Regions from separate parts of the Nocardia heshunensis genome, predicted to be linked through region 1. Evidence: riboswitches for the same ligand, from Rfam matches in the RefSeq annotation. Region 1 holds a riboswitch; each other region holds the start of a gene.
The links. A riboswitch is a leader RNA that binds a small molecule or an ion and turns the genes downstream of it on or off. The one in region 1 is predicted to bind cobalamin.
Positions count from the first base shown of each region.

Region 2: another riboswitch for cobalamin. It lies ahead of nicT (Nickel transporter NicT); the one in region 1 lies ahead of ACYVN4_RS02970 (CbtB domain-containing protein).
Region 3: another riboswitch for cobalamin. It lies ahead of cobN (cobaltochelatase subunit CobN); the one in region 1 lies ahead of ACYVN4_RS02970 (CbtB domain-containing protein).

Region 1 is NZ_BAAGTC010000002.1:617,231-623,731, forward strand. It holds gene ACYVN4_RS02940 (CocE/NonD family hydrolase) at 1-1,373, shown strand, start outside; gene ACYVN4_RS02945 (aldo/keto reductase) at 1,404-2,258, opposite strand; gene ACYVN4_RS02950 (hypothetical protein) at 2,328-2,867, shown strand; gene ACYVN4_RS02955 (hypothetical protein) at 2,877-3,242, opposite strand; gene ACYVN4_RS02960 (histidine phosphatase family protein) at 3,313-3,885, opposite strand; gene ACYVN4_RS02965 (CbtA family protein) at 3,882-4,724, opposite strand; gene ACYVN4_RS02970 (CbtB domain-containing protein) at 4,747-4,959, opposite strand; cobalamin riboswitch at 5,000-5,136, opposite strand; gene ACYVN4_RS02975 (hypothetical protein) at 5,394-5,783, shown strand; gene ACYVN4_RS02980 (SGNH/GDSL hydrolase family protein) at 5,795-6,501, shown strand, end outside.
Region 2 is NZ_BAAGTC010000024.1:16,848-23,348, reverse strand. It holds gene ACYVN4_RS39090 (hypothetical protein) at 427-1,056, shown strand; gene ACYVN4_RS39085 (NUDIX domain-containing protein) at 1,040-1,513, shown strand; gene ACYVN4_RS39080 (dienelactone hydrolase family protein) at 1,518-2,426, opposite strand; gene ACYVN4_RS39075 (DUF6636 domain-containing protein) at 2,610-3,212, shown strand; gene ACYVN4_RS39070 (class I SAM-dependent methyltransferase) at 3,221-4,069, shown strand; gene nicT (Nickel transporter NicT) at 4,012-5,100, opposite strand; cobalamin riboswitch at 5,128-5,316, opposite strand; gene ACYVN4_RS39060 (long-chain fatty acid--CoA ligase) at 5,348-6,501, opposite strand, start outside.
Region 3 is NZ_BAAGTC010000007.1:205,805-212,305, reverse strand. It holds gene cobN (cobaltochelatase subunit CobN) at 1-1,120, opposite strand, end outside; adenosylcobalamin-variant (AdoCbl-variant) riboswitch at 1,166-1,235, opposite strand; gene ACYVN4_RS24010 (hypothetical protein) at 1,465-1,695, shown strand; gene cobG (precorrin-3B synthase) at 1,926-3,125, shown strand; gene ACYVN4_RS24000 (hypothetical protein) at 3,251-3,802, shown strand; gene ddaH (dimethylargininase) at 3,771-4,643, opposite strand; gene ACYVN4_RS23990 (Lrp/AsnC family transcriptional regulator) at 4,800-5,237, shown strand; gene ACYVN4_RS23985 (precorrin-8X methylmutase) at 5,376-6,011, shown strand; gene cobJ (precorrin-3B C(17)-methyltransferase) at 6,008-6,501, shown strand, end outside.

The DNA of each region.
Region 1 (6,501 bases):
CGCCCGGGCTGAAGGCGGTCTTCGCCTACGAGGGTAGCGGTGACATCTTCAACGACATCGCGGGTGCGGGCGGCGCGGTCGGCGTCGGGTTCCTGGTGCCGTGGCTGATCGGCGTCAACGCGCTCAAGATGATTCCGGACATCACGTCGATATTGGTCGGGAAGTTCGATCCGGCACAGCAATTGCAGTGGTTGAAGGATCGCATCGCCGATCCGCTGACGCTGGTCGACATGGTCGTCAACGGCTATACCGCACTGACGCCGGACCAATTGACCGCGCGGACACGGCAACTCGTCGATCCGAATTCGCCCTTCCGTAAGGGCTTGAAGACCGACGTCTCGCATATCCAGGTGCCGACGTTCATGGTCGGCGCGTGGTTCGACATCTTCGGCACCACGCCCACCGACACCTTCGCGTCGATTCCGCTGCCGGAGGAGCAGAAGAAGCTGGTGATGGGCGACGGCTATCACCTCGGTAGCGGTGTCGCCGGTTTCGGTCATCCGGGTATGCCGCCGCGACTGGATGTGTTGCAGCGGGCCTGGTTCGATCACTGGCTGCGCGGCATCGACAACGGCATCGAGAAGTACACGCCGTTGACGGTGAAGCAGCAGGGTGCGGGCTGGACGGACGCGCCGGAATTCCCGCGTAGTGAGGCGACCTATCGGCGGCTGTATCTCAACGACAGTCCCTCGGGGACCAGCCCGAATTCTCGGTATGACGGTGGGTTGTCGGAGAATCAGCGACAGGGCGCGGTCAACGATCTGACCGTGGCGCCCGGTGTCCTGAGCCTGTGCAGCCGCGACGGCGCGCGCATCTCCGCGGGTGTGCTGGCGGCCGTCGAGGCGTGTGGGAACGACTCCCGGATCTGGGAGAACGACGGACTCACCTTCACCAGCAGCCCGGTGACCCAGACGACCACCATCTCCGGTCCGCTGAACGTCCATCTCAATGTGGTGGAGGACGCCGCCGACGGGTACTGGGTCGCGACGGTCAACGATGTTTCGCCGGATGGCAATTCTCGCGAAATATCCACCGGCCAGCTGGTTGCCTCGATTCGGCAGGTCGACGAGGACAACAGCAAGACCTCGGCCAACGGCGACTACACCGAGCCGCACTACTACCTCGATCTGTCCCGTCGGGAGCCGACCGTGCCCGGTGTCCCGGTCACCCTGGACATCGCGCTGACCCCGATCGACGCCGTCCTGCAGCCGGGCCACCGCCTGCGCGTCGACGTCTACGCCAGCAACTTCCCGAAGGCGTTGCCGCCGTTGATCTTCCTGGCCGATTCCGGTCTGAAGCCCGAACACGTGCGGCTGGATCCCGACGCCCCGAGCTGGGTCAATATGCCCCTGACCGCTTCGATCCCCGACTAGTCCCGAGGATCGAAGCGACCGCGGGACTGCTTACAGCAGTCCCGCGGTGAAGGTGGCGGGGTTCGGGCCGACCCGGGTGCCCGCGTCGAGCGCGGTGATGGCGTTGATCTGCGCCTCGGTCAGTTCGAAGCCGAACACATCGAAGTTCTCCCGAATCCGGCTGGGTGTCACCGACTTCGGGATCACCACATTGCCGAGCTGCAGATGCCAGCGAATGATCACCTGCGCCGGGGTGCGACCGGTCTCGGCGGCAATGGCGACGATGGCCGGATCCTTCAGCGCCGCACCACGTCCCAGCGGGCTCCACGCCTCGGTCGCGATGCCGTGCGCGGCATGGAATTCCCGCAACTCGGCCTGAATCAGGTTGGGGCTCAACTCGATCTGATTGAGCACCGGCGTCTCCCCGGTCTCCGCGATCAGTCGCTCCAGCTCCGCCCGGCCGAAGTTCGAGACGCCGATCGAAGCAACCCGCCCCTCCGCCTTCAACTTCTGGAAGGCCCGGAACGTGTCGACATACTTGTCGGCCTGCGCAACCGGCCAGTGGATCAGATACAGATCCAACTGCTCCAACCCGAGCCGCTCCATGCTCGCGTCGAACGCCCGCAATGTCGAGTCGTACCCCTGCTCGGAATTCCACAACTTGGTCGTGACGAACACGTCGTCCCGCCCCACCCCCGACTCCCGAATGGCCCGCCCCACCTCGGCCTCATTGCCATAGATCGCCGCCGTATCGATATGCCGATACCCGGCCTCCAAGGCACTGGTGACCGCCCCGAACGTATCCCCCTCCTCGACGAGGAACACCCCGAACCCCAACGAGGGAATCGTCTTCCCATCGTTGAGCACGGTCTCCGGAACTCCGCTACTCCCACTAAGAAAGGTCATGCTCTCGGACCCTACGCTCCCGCCTCCATCGTGAAATACTGTGCGGGTAACACAAGGGAGGGGGCTTCCATGAAGCTGTATCGCGACTTCATCTACGGACCGCTGTGGTTGATCATCGTCGTCGCCACGGCTCTCCAACTGGCATATGTCGCGGTCGTAGGTCTCGGCTGGTTGGGCGTAGCGCAGATCGTGATCTTGACACCGATCTTCGCCTTCGTTGCCGCGCGAAATCGCAAGCGCTCCGGCGGCCGGCATGAGATGCGCCGGTTCCACGACGCCGTTCGTTCGCGGCAGTTGCCGACTCTCGACTCACCGGACGAAGTCATCCGATGGAACCAGTTGATCGTTCGTGACCGCGAGAACCGGCGCGGGCAACGGGTTTCCGCCTGGATGATGCTGGCGCTCGGCAGTGTGTACCTGGTCTTGGCGCTGATCAATGCGGTGTCCGGCCCGCACGATCACGGCCTCATTCTCCCGGTGTCGGGAGCGATCGCGGTTGCCGTATCTGCGCGCTTCCTCCTGGTCAACCCTGGAAAGATGGCCGCGCTCTCAACATTGGCCGAGCAGGGAACCGGCCGTGGCTACGGCTATTCCCTGCCCGCCCACTGACTTTCGCGCCTACATCCCGATACAGGCACTACCGAGGTTGATCCCATTCCCCACGGTGAGGACAATCGACTTGTCGGTCAGGTCGCCGTTGACATGCGCAATGAGCGTGTGCGGCCCGGAGGTAGTCGGCGTCCACGGCTGGTTCATCACCGACCCGTCGACAACGCCTTCCGTCGGAACGGCAACCCCGTTGTCCCAAAACCGGGTGTAGTACGCGTACATCCCTTTAGCGGTGAGCGTGTAAGTACACCCGGTCCCGTAGTTCCCCGTGGGCGCAGAAACCGAAACACTGTCGAGTGAGTAATCAGCAGCCGCAGTAGGAGCGAAGAAGATCATGGTCGCCCCAACGGCAATCGGAAGCATGAAGATTCGCATGCTCCTGATCTTTCATCGTCGACGTCCCGCCAGCCACCGTTTCGTAATTCTGCTCGTCGTCAGCTTTGTATCAATCGTTCAGTGGATGGGCGGTGGTGCGGAGGGTCCAGGCGGGGGGTCTGTGGTGGAGGGTGGTGGCGGTTAGTGGGGGGATGTCTATGCGCCAGAAGGATTCTGGGGGTGCGTTCAAGGTGCTCAAGACTGCCGCTCGGACTATGGCGGGGTGGGTGATGGCGAGGATGCGGTCGCCGGATCCGGCCAAGTCGTCGAGCCAGGTGCGGACGCGGGGGAGGAGGTCGGTGATGGATTCGCCGCCGTGGGAGCGGTGGGCTGGGTCGGTCAGCCAGGACATCAGCTGTTCGGGGGCGAGGTCTTCCATGGACTTGCCGGACCAGTCGCCGCAGTCCAGGTCGCGGAGTGCGGGTTCGGGGGTTCCGTTGAGGCCGAGGGCATTTGCTGTTTGTGCGGTGCGGGTCTCGGGGGCGCAAAGAATCAGGGTCGGGTCGAGGCCGGGCAGGCCGCCCGCGGCCGCGGCCGAACGCTCACCCTGGGGGGTGAGCGGTTCGTCGGCGGGGAAGCGGGCGGACTGGACGGCGTCGGTGATCGCGTGGGTGATCAGGGTGAGGCGGGTGACCGTGCTCATGCCGCGGTCGGGGTGGACGAGGTCGTGCGGTCGCCGAGCAGGCGGGGGGCCAGCCAGGCGAAGCCGACGCCGATCACGAGCCACAGGATGGCTTGGGCGGCAAAGGAGTAGAGGCGGAAGTGGTAGAGGTCGTCGGCGGGGAAGCCCGGGTAGACGATGGTGCCGGACGGATCCTTCAGGGGCTGGGGGGTTTCGGTGTCGAAGTCGCCGAACGACTTGTTGGCCGAGAGGTGTCCCAGCGACGGGAGGATCAGCATGACGACGCCCATGGCCACGGCGAATGCCAGCGCCCCGGCGATGCTCGCGGTCCAGTTGCCCAGGCGTGCCGCGAGTTTGCGACCCAGCCAGATGGCGGCGAGCAGGAAGCCGACGCTGAGCACGATCATCAGGACGTACAACCCGGTGCGTTCCTTGATGGTGTCCGGATGCCCGATCGAGGGCGGGTTGGCCGGGTACTTCAGGAACGGCACCGCGTACAGCGTGAGGAACATGCCGCCCGCCACCAGCAACGCCAGATTGCGGGCGGTGATCTTCCCGACCCGGCGCATGGCCAGGTAGTAGACGACAGCGAACAGCGCGCCCAGGGCCGCGCCGAACAGGATCATGCCGAAGGGCAGGCCGAGGTTCTGCTGCTGGGAGCGGGTGAAGATGTCGGGTCCCATGTCTCCCATGGGTTTTCCGGCGGCCTTGTCCAACGCCATCTGGGCGTCGTCGCGCCCGGACTCGTAGTCGATGGCCCGGTTGATGATCGGTTCCGCCAGGATCCGGGCGAAAATGAATGCCAGAAGTCCGCCGAGTGCGCCCAACAGGACGCCACGGCCGATGATTCGTTTTTCCATTGTGCTGACTCGATTCCCGGGGCTAGTGGCAGGGGAATCCGAGGAAGTGGCGACCGTCGTGGACGAATTCGTGCACGTGCATGTCGCTGCCGAAGATCGAGACAGCACCTTGGTCGATGCCGATGAAGTAGATCGCCAGCAGTGCCAGCAGGGTGGTGCCGATCAGCCACACGGGGGTGGGGATGGAGAGGGAGACTGCTCCGAGACCGGAACGGGGGGCGTAAGACGTCGCCACGGGAACTCCTAGTGTGGGAGGGGTATTCGCGCCCCTCGGCCGATAAAACATCTCGGCGGCCGGGGTCTGACTCACACCCGAGGGGTGCTCACAGTGGCGCGACCGTTCCGGACTCTCACCGGATTCCACGAATCGCCGATCACATAAAGATACGAAACCACGAACAAACAGGTCAAACGCGCGTCCACGGTATGGAATCGGGCGTTTTGCCCCGGGACGGTTCTCAATCTTGTTCGATGGAGTCGGTGCGGGGCCTCGGTGTCCGGCATTTGGGACAGGTTCCACCCGGCGTAGCGGCGCTGACCAGCGGAATCGCCGCGAATGCCCAGAAGATTCGGGGCAGTTTTCCGAATCGGTACGGCTGGGCCGGGCGGGTTGAATACACTCCCCGCTGAAGTGAACAGATGGCACTTCAGTTCAGAGGCGAGGTATTCATGAAGTCTGCTACACCGGGGGTTTTCGTCGTGCGTGCCGCGGCAGCTGTGATCGGCGGGGCGATAGTGCTCGCGGGGGCAACCGGATGCGGCAGTGACAAGTCATCGGACGGTTCGCAGGGCGGCACCACCTCCGCGGTCGTGAGCACCACCGTCGCGCCCGCCCCCACCACCGTGGCTCCCGCCCCGACCACCGCGGCCCCGGCCCCGACCACGGAAGCGCCCGCCGCGCAGCCGGCCGTCACCGAACCGGCCGCGCCCGCGCCGGAGCCCGCCCAGGTCGCGCCGCAGCCGGCCGCGCCCAAGCCCGCGCCGCAGACCCAGGCCCCCAAGCCCGCCGCGCCGCCGACCTTGGACGCGCCCGGATTCGAGCCGCGCGCCGGGTACTGAGCGGACGCGTAGTGCTGGGCAACAGTGTGCGGTGGTTGTGTGTCACCGCGGTGGCGCTCGCGGCGTCGGTGACGGCCGCGGGCGGTGCGGGGGCCGATCCGGCCCCCGCCGGTAAAGAACTTGTGGTGCTGGGTGATTCGTTCTCCGCGAACGAGTGGGACCACTTCACGGGCCGGGACGACTGCAACCTGCACGGCCGCACGGCCTGGCCGGTGCAGCTGGCCAAGCTCATGGGCGTGTTCGGAACCGACGCGGTGGACGACCCGTCGTGTCCGGGCGCGTCGATCGACAGCGGCCCCGGCTGGACCATGGCCCAGCAGGCGCAGCGGGCGGACAAGGAGGGCGCTTTCGGCCCGAACACCAAGCTGGTGACACTGCAGTTCGGACTCAACGACAAGTGGGGCAAGTCCGATCAGACGCTGTGGAATTCGTTGCAGGGCTGCGTGTTCAACCTCGTCGACGGCTGTGATCCGGACGCGGTCGACCAGGGCCGGATGACCGACTACAACGGTGTCTCCGGTGCGTTGATGGCCAAGCGCATGAGCAATGTGGTCACCTACATCAAGTACTACGCGCCGAACGCGCGCATCGTCTTCGTTGGGTACCCGGAGCTTTTCACGCCCGGCAGCAGCACGGTCTGCCTGAACATCCTCGGGGTCGCGCCCTTCGTCAATCCGCGCGGCCGCGCGGTGGTGGAGTACCTCGACCGCATCCAACA
Region 2 (6,501 bases), on a different contig from region 1:
GAGCTGGGCCAGAGCCGGTCGTCCGGAGTTCGGGTCGTACACGACCATGCCGGAAAAGTCGTAGCCGAGTCGATTCGCCAGCCTGCGGATCTGTGATTCGTCCCAGAGCTGGGAGATTCCGGATACGTCGGTACGGATGTACCCGAGAGCCGTTGGCCTGTAACGCATTACCGCCCTCCGCTTTCGTATCGATCGAGTGCCGTGGTTCCCTGAACCTCCAGGTAGAACCCGGCATTACCGTCCGGCTCGGAGCTGTCCGACTGGAGTTCGAGAACGCCGCCGGGAAACGGAAACAGCCGTGTGCGCGGCGCGATGCTCAGAGCGGGACTCGGCTCGGCAGCACTTGCCGCAGCTGTCGGAGTAGACGTCAAGACTGTGAATCGGTGGCTGGCGGGGCGAGTGCCGCATCGTCGAACCCGGCTCCAGGTGGCCGATGTGCTCGGGGAGACGGAAGAGGCATTGTGGCCGACTTCCCGGCCGGATACGCAACCAGGCGCACCTGCGACTGCCGAGGTACTGGCTGCTTACGCGCATCGCGCCGAGATACCGAGCGATCTCTGGGTTTCACTGGTGCACAAGGCGACCGAGCAGATAGACATCATCGGCTACGCCTACCCGTTCGTCTTCGAGCTGCTTCCCAAGGCCGCTGATCTCATTGCGGCCAAGACAAGTTCAGGGTGTGTGGTCCGGCTCGGGTTCGCCGACCCCGATTGTGATCACGTGATCGAGCGGGACCTGCTGGAGCAGATGGGAGGAACGCTAGCGGGCCGGATACGCAATGCGCTGTCCATGCTGGGACCCTTGGCCAGCACTCCGGGGTGTTCTGTGGGACTTCACGCGACGCACCTGTACAACTCGGTGTTTCGGTTCGACTCGGAGATGATCGTCACCCCGTACCTGTTTCGGGCCAGGGGTTATCAACACACTGCGCTATACCTGCGAAGGTTGTCTCCGCACGGCATATTCGAGTCATTTGCAGACCAGTTCGAGCAACTATGGGGCACGACCACTCCGTACACGACAACGCAAGGATTCGGCCATGGGCACACGCCGTGACTACTACCGAGACCCCAACGCACCCAAGCCGAACTCGCTCAAGCCCGGCGGGTCGGCGCTGGTCGTGGACGCGGGCGGCCGGGTGTTGATGCAGCGGCGAGGCGACTCGGGGAATTGGTCGTTGCCCGGCGGGATCATGGAGGTTGGGGAGACCCTGGAGCAGTGTGTGATCCGGGAGACTCACGAGGAGACCGGGCTGGATATCGAGATCACCGGGCTGCTCGGAATTTATACCGACCCAGAGCATGTCATCGAGTACTCGGATGGCGAGGTCCGGCAGGAGTTCGCGATCGTTTACCGCGGCCGGGTGGTGGGTGGCGAGATTCGGGTTTCGCACGAGTCGACCGAGGTTCGGTTTCTTTCCCTGGAGGAATTGGCGGGTTTGCCGGTGCATCCGACGGTTCGGTTACGGCTCGAGCATTATCGGGAGCAGCGGCACAGTCCGTGGCTGGGTTAGGGGCTCAGGCCAGATACTTTCCGTACCAGTCGATTACGCGCTTCCAGGCTTCGGCGGCGGCGGTTGGCTGGTAGCGGGCGCCGGTGTCGTTGAAGAAGGCGTGGTCGGCGTTGTCGGCGACGTAGGTGTCGTGGGGGAGGTGTGCCTGGTCGAGGGCGGATTCGGCGGCGGCGCGGGTGGCGTCCACGCGCGTGTCGAGGGCGCCGTAGACGGCCAGGACCGCGGCCTTGGAACCGGTGAACTGGCCGCCGTCGGGGAAGGGGCCGTAGAACGGGGTGGCGGCGGCGAGCTCCGGGGTGGCGGAGGTGAGCAGCAACCAGGTGAGGCCGCCGCCGAAGCAGAAACCGGTGGCGCCCAGCTTCTTTCCGGGGACGCGGCGACCGAGTTCGGCCAGGCCCGCGCGCAGGTCGGCGACGAAGCGGTCGTTGGGGATCTTGCTCAGCGCTGCGGTCGCGGCGGCGTCGTCGGTGAAGGTGGCGGTGCCGCCCTCCTCGGAGAGCAGGTCGACGGCCAGTGCGGAATAGCCGACACCGGCGAAACGGCCTGTGATGGAACGGATGTGGTCGGTGAGACCCTTGTTCTCGTGGATCACCAGCACGCCACCCTTGGGTGCGGACGCCTGCGCCCACGCCGCCTGCAAGGTGCGGCCGTCGGGGCCGGGCAGGGTGATCGCGGTGGACGGCACCGCTGTCGCCTTCCCGGGTGGCGGAGCCGACGGTGACGCGGAAGGCGCTGCCGTCGTACTCGGCGCGGCTTGCTTGGCCGATTCCCCGCAGGCCGCCAGCAGCGCGACCGCCGCGGGTGTGCCGATGCCCATCAGGCCCAGTCGTCGCAAGGCTTCCCGGCGGCTGAACAGGCCCTCCGCGTGGTCGGTGGCGATTTCCTCCGCGATATAGCGCTGCAGCGGCGTCATGGCCCTCAGCCTAGGCCGACGCTCGCTTCCGGTCTCGGCGAAAACCCTGTGGATATGCTCGAGCCGTCAAGCCCGAGGAACCATGGGCTCTTGTGCAAGCTAACGATTTGCATGCTTCGCGCGAATGTTCTTGTGGGCGAATCGAATTGCCGGCCATTCCCGATGACTGAAAGCGATGTGATCATGCGTGCGTTCCTTGCCACCGCGGCGGCCCTGCTACTCGTCGGCGCCCTGTCGGGTTGCGACCCGAACACCAGCACCCCCGGCGCGGCACCGACCACCCAGCCTGCTCAGGTGACCCAGCCTGCCCAGGGCGGCACCCCGCCCACCACCGCAGCCAAGACCACCACCCTCCCCAACCGCGACGACGTGAACGTCGACGCCCGCGACTTCGAAGCCCAGGGCCACTACTACTTCCAGTCGCCCAGCAAGAACATCAAATGCGGCATCTACGTCGACGACCTGCACACCGTCGGCTGCCAGCTGAAGAACGCCACCGTCATCCCCGCGGGCCTGGACTGCGCCAACAACCCCGCGCACGAGGTGGCCGCCAGCTTCCAGAACGGCAAGCCGCAATTCGTCTGCCTGAACCAGGGCGTCTTCGTCGGCCCGCCCACCGACGGTTCGACCGCCCCCGGCAATCACGAGGGCGGCGGCAAGATCCTGGAATACGGCCAGACCATCGGCGTGCGCGGCGTCATCTGCGAATCCATGACCTCCGGCGTCCGCTGCACCGTGGACGGCCACGGCTTCGTCATCGCCGCCGAGAGCCAGTCGCTGTTCTGAGTCCTACGATGGGCGGCGTGACCATCGATCCTTTGTCGGTGAACAGGCGAAACTGGGACGCCCGCGCGGGAATTCACGCCGCCAGCCGGTTCTATCGGGACCGGGATTCCGGCTACTGGTTCGCGCCCTTCGAGTGGGAGACCCTCGGCGAGGTCCGCGACCGCGACATCCTGCACCTGCAATGCCATCTGGGCACGGAGACGGTGGAGTTCGCGCGGCGCGGGGCCCGCGCGGTCGGCCTGGACTTCTCGGCGGAGTCGATCAAGCACGCCCGCGAATTGGCCGGGGACACAGTCGAATACGTCTGTGCCGACGTCTACGACGCTCGAACAGCCTTGCCCAGCAAGCAGTTCGACATCGTCTACACCGGCAAGGGCGCGCTCTGCTACCTGCCGGAGCTGACCCGCTGGGCGCAGGTGATCGCCGACCTGCTGCGCCCCGGCGGCCTGCTCTACCTGGTCGAATTCCACCCTCTGCTGCACGCCCTGGGCCCCACCCCGCCGCCCGGCGTGGACCCGGATCAGCTACTGCTGCACGACGATTACCTGTCCGGCCGCGGCCCACAACGTCGCGACAGCACCCACACCTACACCGACGGCCCGGACCTCACCACCGACACCACCGCCTACGAATGGCGGCACGGCCTCGGCGAGGTCATCAACGCCCTGCTGTCGGCCGGACTGTCCATCACCGGCCTCACCGAATCCGAGACACTGCCCTGGCCGCGCTGGCCCGGCATGGTGCAGACCGCCGACGGCTGGTGGCGGCTGCCGCCGCCGGCCCCGATCATCCCGGTGCTCTACGGCCTTTCGGCGGTCAAGGACCAGCGGGTCTCGACCTTCGCCAGCCGCCAGTAGAGCAGCGCGATCGCCCACACCGCGACGAACAGGCCGACGATCACGAATCCCACATTGTTGAGGTCGATCCCGGCGATCCACGCGGTGACCGGGTCGGTGAGATCCAGCTTGCTGTGCAGCACGCCGACCAGTTCGATGGTGCCGATGAGGAACGCCACCGCGATCGAGAGCCCGGTGATGGTCAGGTTGTAGTACACCTTGCGCACCGGATTCGAGAACGCCCAGTGGTAGGCGAAATTCATGAAAGTCCCGTCGAGCGTGTCGAACAGGCTCATGCCGGAGGCGAACAGCAGCGGCAGGCAGATGATCGCGTACCAGGGCAGTCCCGCGGCCGCCCCGGACCCGGCCATCACCATCAGCGTGACCTCGGTGGCGGTGTCGAAGCCGATCCCGAACAGCAGCCCGATCGGATACATCTGCCCCGGCCGGGTGATGGAACGGGTCAGCCGCCCCAGGATCCGATTGATGAAACCCCGGCTGTCCAGGTGCTTTTCGAGCTCGTGCTCATCGAACTGACCGGAGCGCATGGCCTTGAACACCCGCCAGATCCCGGCCAGCGCCACCAGGTTCAGCGCCGCGATCAGATACAGGAAGCTGCCCGAGCTGAGCGTGGCAACCAGGCCGAGATCCTTGCGGGTCGCGGAGTCGTCATCGGCCAGCGTGGTCGCGAACCGCGCCCCGGCCGCGATGCCCACCGCCAGCAGCACCACCACGGTCGAGTGCCCGAGCGCGAACCAGAAGCCCACGGACACCGGACGTTTCCCGTCGGCCATCAGCTTGCGGGTGGTGTTGTCGATGGCCGCGATGTGGTCGGCATCGAAGGCGTGCCGCATGCCGAGGGTGTACGCGGTGACGCCCAGCCCGACCCCGAACACCTGGGTGCCGACGGTGTAGTGCGCGGGCAGCACCAACGCGAACAGAATCCCGAATGCCACCACGTGCATGACGGCGATGGTTGCGAGCAGTCCGCCGGTGCGGAGCCAGTCGCGGCGTTCCCAGCGCAGCGCGGGAACAGGGTTGGGTACAGACACAGAGCAGCCTTCCAGCACCTCGTGGAACGGTTCAACGGTGCCGTGGCCGGTCTCCTGGCTGACGGGTCGAACACCGGCGCGCCTGGCCTTCCGGGACCGAGATCCCGTGACCCCTGCCCGCGAGGACAGGACGACGCACCGACTAACCGATCACAGTGGCGAGGGCCGTGCCGGAATTACACCGGCTTCCCGAACACCACGGCAGCCCTCACAGTAAGGGCCGCCGTGGTGTTGCGGACAGCCGGGCTCAGCCCAGCGTGATGACGGTCAGGCTGCCGTCCGCGTGCTGGGCGCGCAGCCGCTTCTTGTCGAACTTGCCGACGCTGGTCTTGGGCACTTCCGCGATGAAGGTCCAGTGCTCCGGCAGCTGCCACTTGGCGAACTTGGGGGCCAGGAAGTCGCGCAGCTCTTCGGGTTTCGCCTCGGAGCCTTCCACCAGCACGACCGCGACCAGCGGCCGCTCGTCCCACTTCGCGTCCGGGATGCCGATGACCGCGGCCTCCGCGACGGCCGGATGCCCGACCACGGCGTTCTCCAGGTCCACCGACGAAATCCATTCGCCGCCGGACTTGATCACGTCCTTGGACCGGTCCACCAGGGTCAGATAGCCGTTCGGGCTGATCTTGCCGACATCGCCGGTGCGCAGCCAGCCGTTGTCGAACTTGTCGGGATCGACCTCGGCACCGGTGGGGGAGTAGTACGACCCGGTGATCCAGGGTCCGCGAACCTCCAGCTCGCCCAGCGCTTCTCCGTCGTTGGGCAGCACGCTGCCGTCGTCGCCGACCAGTCGGGCCTGCACACCGGCGGGGAAACGGCCCTGCGTGTAGCGGTAGGCCCACGCCTCCTCGCCCTCGGCCCCGGCCGGCGGGTGGCCGACCGAACCCAGCGGCGAGGTCTCGGTCATGCCCCACGCGTGCAGCAGCTTCACATGGTGAAGCTCTTCGAAGGCCCGCATCATCGACGGCGGCACCGCGGCACCACCGACCACACACGTACGCAGGTACGAGATGTCCTGCGGCTGCGCCTGCAACGCGGCCAGCACGCCGCCCCAGATGGTGGGCACGGCGGCGGCGAAGGTCGGCTTCTCCTGCTCCATCATCTGCAGCAGCGGGGCGGGCTGCAGGAAGCGGTCGGGCATCAGCACATTCGCGCCCGACATGAGCGCCGCGTACGGGATGCCCCAGGCATTGGCGTGGAACAGCGGCACGATGGCCAGCACGGTGTCCGCGGCAGTGAAGCCCATGCCGTTGGGGGAGATCACCTGCATGGCGTGCAGCCAATTGGAACGGTGCGAGTAGACAACGCCCTTGGGGTCGCCGGTGGTGCCGGAGGTGTAGCACATGCCCGCCGCCGACCGCTCGTCGATGACCGGGAAGTCATAGCTGTCCGATTGCGCGGCAA
Region 3 (6,501 bases), on a different contig from region 1:
CCGCGCCGAGATCGTAACCGGCAGCGCGCATTTCGGTGAGCAGCCGGATCGCGCTAGCCGGGGTGTCCAGGCCGACGGCATTGCCGATGCGGGCATGCTTGGTCGGGTACGCCGACAGCACGATCGCGATCTTCTTGCGCTCGACCGGAATGTGGCGCAGTCGCGCGTACCGCACCGCGATACCCGCCACTCGCGCCGCGCGTTCGGCGTCAGGCACATAGGTCGACAGTCCGTCGGCGTCGAATTCCTTGAACGAGAACGGCACCGTGATGATGCGGCCGTCGAATTCCGGCACCGCCACCTGGGTGGCCACATCCAGCGGCGACAGGCCGTCATCATTGGCCTCCCACTGCTCCCGGCCACTGGTCAGGCAGAGTCCTTGCAGGATCGGCACATCCAGGTCCGCGAGCGCCCCCACATCCCACGCCTCGTCGTCGCCACCGGCCGACGCGGTCGCGGGCTTGGTGCCACCGGCGGCCAGCACGGTGACCACCAGCGCGTCGGCGGTCCGCAGCGCGGCGAGCAGGTCCGGCTCAGCGGTACGGAGCGAGGCGCAGTACAGCGGCAGCGCCCGCGCGCCTTTGTCCTCGATGGCCTTGCACAGCCCGTCGATGTAGCCGGTGTTCCCGGCCAGATGCTGGGCGCGGTAGTAGACGACAGCCACGGTCGGGGCGTCGTCGGCGGCTGCCCGCGAATCCCGTTCCAGTTCACCCCAGCTCGGCATCTCCACCGGCGGCTCGAACCCGTGCCCGGTCAGCAGCACCGTGTCCGACAGGAAGTTGTGCAGCTGCAGCAGGTTTCGCGGCCCGCCCGCGGCCAGGTAGTTGTGTGCGTCCGCGGCCACGCCGCCCGGCACCGTCGAGCACTCCATGAGCTCGGCATCCGGTGCGATCTCACCGCCGAGCGCGACCATCGGAATCCCGCTGGCGCGCACCGCCTCCAGGCCCGTCTCCCAGGCACGTTTGCCGCCGAGAATGCGCACGATCACCAGCTCGACGCCCTTGAGCAGCGCGGGCAGATCCTCCGGCAACAGCCGTGCGGGATTGGCGAGCCGATACTCGCCGCCGCTGGCGCGCGCGCTCAGCAGATCGGTATCGGACGTGGACAGCAGCAGAATCACAGGTGTCGGCCTTCCTCGGGTGACGCGCCCAGCACGGTATGGCGCTCGCCGGAAGGTCTGACTGTCACAGTGGCGCGACCGCACCGGAATTGCACCGGTTTCTTCCGTTCGACGAGCTCGCCGATGCTATCGCGCCCGGTGCGCGGCCCCCGCAACGCGCCCTGGTCGATACTCGCCGCGCGCTCGGATCACAGTGCGGCTAAGGCTCGTCCGAGAACATGGGAGACCGACCGGTCCGCCCGTAAGCTGCGGGTATGCCACGTACTCCAGGATGGGTCAGGCGGAATCGCTTTGCTGCCTGGTCGGGATACTTTTGCGCACTGGTTGCCTTCGCAACGCTGGCCATGGCCCTCACGGCCGCCGGCTCCGGTCACACGCAGTGGGCCATGCTCTCCGGCATCATCTGCGCCGCCACGGTCCTCTTCGGCATCACGATCATGAGCACCACCATCCACCGCGACCACGTCGAACACCACAATGTCCCCAGCCTCATGAACGACACGTGGGAAGTCTCCCCCGCCTTCGCGCGGCGACGCGGCGCCCCGAAGTCCATCGAACCCCACCAGGCCGGCTGACCCCCGGCTCATCGGATTCGCCGGACAAATCAAACGATTCACCGAACAGATTCCGGGGCTCAATGCCCCGGAATCTTTTTGTAGCCACACCGACCATTCCGGCAAATCATGCTTAGATTGCAATATCTACAGATTTGGATACTTGTGATCTACGGGGTCGCTGTACCCGTGACCTGCTGGTGCAGCCCGCGCATGCTCGACCTCAGCATCCTCCGTAGTCTGGAGGCGTCATGACGCGATCCGATCCCGATTCCTGCCCGGGCGTGCTGCGCCTGCACGAAGCAGCCGACGGTCCCCTCGCCCGCATCCGCGTACCCGGCGGCCGCCTCTCCCCCGAACAGCTGCAGTCCCTCGCCGCCGCGGCGGTCGACCTCGGCGACGGGAACATCGAACTCACCTCACGCGCAAACGTACAGCTGCGGCAGGTCCGCGACGCCGCCGCGCTGACCGACCGGCTCACCGAGGCCGGGCTGCTGCCCAGCGCCACCCACGAGCGGATCCGCAACATCATCGCCTCGCCCCTGTCCGGCCGCCTCGGTGGCTGGACCGACGTGCACCCCCTGGTCCCGGCTCTCGACGAGGGCCTGCGCGCGCATCCGCGCCTGGCCGAACTCCCCGGCCGCGTCCTGTTCACCCTCGACGACGGCCGCGGCGACGTCAGCGGCCTCGGCGGCGACATCGGCGTGCACGCCCTCGACGCGAACACCTACGCACTCCTGTTGGCAGGCAAGGACACCGGCGTGCGCGTCCCCGCCGCCGACGCGGTCGACCTCATGCTCGCCGCCGCCCACGGCTTCCTGGAACTGCGCGACGGCCAGTGGCGACTGCACGAAATCCCGGACGGCGGCACCCGCCTGACCGAACACCTCCTGACCGCCCACACCGACCTCGACGCCTCCGGCGAGCCTCTCGAAGTGGCCCCCCGCCAGGACATTCCGATCGGCTGGCTCACCCAGGACGACGACAAGGTGGCCCTCGGCGCAGGCGTCCGCCTCGGCTCCCTCCCCGCCCGCACCGCCGAATTCATCGCGGCCGTCGAACGCCCCGTCTTCCTCACCCCCTGGCGCAGCCTGGTCCTCACCGACCTCGACGACTGGACCGCCGAGCAAGTGGTCCGCGTACTCGCCCCCATGGGCCTCATCTTCGACGCCAACTCCCCCTGGCTGCTGCTCAGCGCCTGCGCAGGCATGCCCGGCTGCGCGAAATCCCTCACCGACGTCCGCGCCGATGCCGCCGAGGCAGTCGAGTCCGGCCGCGTAGTCCCCACCGGCGCACCACAATTCGCCCGCGAGGGCCTCGACGCCACGGACGTCGTCGCAGCTGGCCGCCAACATTGGTCCGGCTGCGACCGCCGCTGCGGTCGCCCCAAAGGCCACGTCACCGACGTCATCGCCACCACCGACGGCTACCGCATCGTCCCCACCGACTGAGTGTCCGGCCGCGGGCGACCACACAGATCTTGGACAGGTGCGGCGACCGCCCGGGGCGGTGCAGAGTGGATCTACCAGCGCGGTGTCATCCAACGCGGTGGCAAGTTCGGAGCCGGGAGGCGGTCATGCCGTTCGCGAAGCTCAGCGATGAGGAGATCGCGGGGATGTCCGACGAGGATCGCCGGGCGTTGATCCGCCGGTTGCAGCCGCCGCCGGAGCGCGTGTTGCCGCGACCGGAGGTGGTGAAGGTGCATCGGCGGGTGCGGTTGGCGCTCATGGTCGGCGGGTGTATCGCCTTGATCCCGTGGATCGTCTATCTCGGGTTCACGCTGCCGGATGACTATCAGGCGCGCAATTGGTCGCTGGCCTGGATCGGCTTCGACGTTGCCTTGGTGCTGATGATGGCGGCCACCGCCTATCTGGGCTGGAAGCGCCGGGTCGTGCTGATCCTTCCGGCGTTCGGCACGGGCCTGCTGCTGCTCGTGGACGCGTGGTTCGACATCGTGACCGCCGCACCCGGGGATGTGTGGGTGTCGGCGGGCACCGCCCTGCTCGGCGAGATCCCGCTGGCGCTCTTACAGATCACCGGCGGGATCCTGCTGCTGCGCTTCCTGATCTTGGCGCATCCCCTGCACGATCCTGCGGTCAGTCCGTTCCGGACCCGATTGCCGTTCTGACCCGATGCAATTCGAGCGTGCAGCACTTCACGCTGCCGCCGGATTTCAGCAGCTCCGACAGATCGATGCCGACAGGTTCGTAGCCGCGCTCGCGCAGCTGCCCGGCCAGCGCGGTGGCCTTGTCGGTGAGGAAGACGTGATAGCCGTCGCAGACGCCGTTGAGGCCCAGCACCTCCGCGTCGGCGTCGGTGGCGAGGATGGCGTCGGGGTAGAGCCGGGCGAGCAGCCGCGCACTGGGTCCGCTGAAGGCGGCCGGGTAGTAGGCGATGGTGTCGTCGAGCACCATGAGCGCGGTGTCGAGGTGATAGAAGCGGGGATCGACGAGATCCAGTGAGACGACCGGCATTCCGAAGAACTCGGCCACTTCCTCGTGCGCGCCGGGAGCGCTGCGGAACCCGGTTCCGGCCAGGATGCGTTCGCCCGCGATGGCGAAATCGCCTTCGCCCTCATTGGTTTCGCGGGCCGCCAACACCTTGGCGAAGCCTTGGGTATCCATCCAGTCGTGGTAGGCCGGACCTTCTTGTGCACGTTCGGGATTGGCGAAGCGGGCCGACAGCGCCCGGTCACCGATGACCAATCCGCCATTGGCGGCGAACACCATATCCGGCAGTCCGGCAACGGGTTCGATGACCTCGACCCGGTGCCCGTGTGCCTCATAGGCGGCGCGCAGACCGTCCCATTGCGCGAGCGCCAAGACTCGGTCGACGGGGTCGGCGGTGTTCATCCATGGATTGATGGCGTAGGTGACCTCGAAGTGTTCGGGTCGGCACATCAGATAGCGACGGGGTACGGGCTGCCGCGAAGCGGGATCGCAGGTGGGCAGTGTGGCTACGGATGTCAACGAGACTCCCTCGGAAGTGGCGCGGACCGGGCTGAACCGAAGGTATGTGGCGTACCGTTGCGCAGGAAATAGCGATTCGTTGCGTTGATCATGATCTGAGCAGCGATTTATTGCGTCAGAGCGGTGCGAGTGCACGATTGCGAAAGGAAATCGATCGTGGACGAACTCGATCGGCGGATCCTGGCCCACCTGCTGGACCATGCCCGCGCCTCCTTCCAGGAGATCGGCGCGGCGGTCGGCCTGTCCGCACCCGCGGTCAAACGCCGCGTCGACAAGATGGTGGCGGGTGGTCAGATCACCGGCTTCACCGCGGTAGTGAATCCGGCCGCCTTGGGCTGGCGCACCGAGGCCTACGTGGAAGTCTTCTACCGCGACAACATCTCTCCCGCCGAACTACGCCGCAGCCTCGAACCCATCCCCCAAGTCGTCGGCGTGTGGACGATCGCCGGGGAAGCCGACGCCCTGGTCCACGTCATGGCCACCGACATGGCCGAGATCGAGGCGACCGTCGAGCGGATCCGCAAAAACGCCCGGGTCGGGCGCACCCGCAGCAACATCGTCATGTCCCGCCTCCTGGAACGCCCCCGCACCTGACCGGAGCCCCGCGGCAGCTGACCGCATCCCCCACAGTGCCCGGCCGCGACCCATGCCGTGGCCGATCGCAACCCCTGCTGTGGCCGGGCGCACTACCCGCCCATGGCCGGTGCGACGGCGAAATCTAAGGTGGGAGCCATGTCCGACGTACGCACCAGCTACCTCACCGACGGGGCCGAGATCTATCGGCGCTCGTTCGCGACCATTCGGGCCGAGGCCGATCTGGCCCGGTTCCCGGCGGACGTGTCGCAGGTGGTGGTGCGGATGATCCACGCCTGCGGGCAGGTGGATCTGGCCGGGGACGTGGAATTCAGCACCGATGTAGTGGCGAAGGCGCGGGCCGCGCTGCGGGCGGGTGCGCCGATCCTGTGCGATGCCAACATGGTTGCCTCGGGTGTCACACGCAAGCGGCTGCCCGCCGACAACGAGGTGCTGTGCCTGCTCGCCGATCCGCGGGTGCCGGAGCTGGCGGCCCGCATCGACAACACCAGATCGGCTGCGGCGCTGGAACTCTGGCAGGACCGCCTCAACGGCGCGGTCGTCGCGATCGGTAATGCCCCGACCGCGCTGTTCCACCTGCTGGACATGCTGGACGCGGGCGCGCCCCGTCCGGCCGCGATCCTCGGCATCCCGGTCGGCTTCATCGGGGCCGCCGAATCCAAGCAGGCGCTGGCCGAATACGGCGATGTCGAGTTCCTGACCGTGCGTGGCCGGCGCGGCGGCAGCGCCATCACCGCCGCCGCCCTCAATGCGATTGCGAGCGAACAAGAATGAGCAAGCTCTGGGGTGTCGGGCTGGGTCCCGGCGATCCGGAACTGGTGACGGTCAAGGCCGCCCGCGTTATCGGCGAGGCCGATGTCATCGCCTTCCACAGTGCCCGGCACGGGCGCAGCATCTCGCGCGCCATCGCCGCCCCGTACATGCGCGCCGACCAGGTCGAAGAGCACCTGGTCTACCCGGTGACCACCGAGACCACCGACCACCCGGGCGGCTATCAGGGCGCGATCGACGAGTTCTACGAGCAGGCGGCAGCCGTGCTCGCCGAGCATCTCGCGGCGGGCCGCACCGTGGCCCTGCTCGCGGCCGGTGACCCGCTGTTCTACAGCTCCTTCATGCACATGCACCGCCGCCTGGCCGACCGCTTCGACACCGAGATCATCCCCGGCGTCACCTCGGTCAGCGCCGCCTCGGCCGCCCTGGCCACGCCCCTGGTGGAGGACAAGCAGGTCCTGACCATCCTGCCGGGAACCCTGCCGACCGAGGA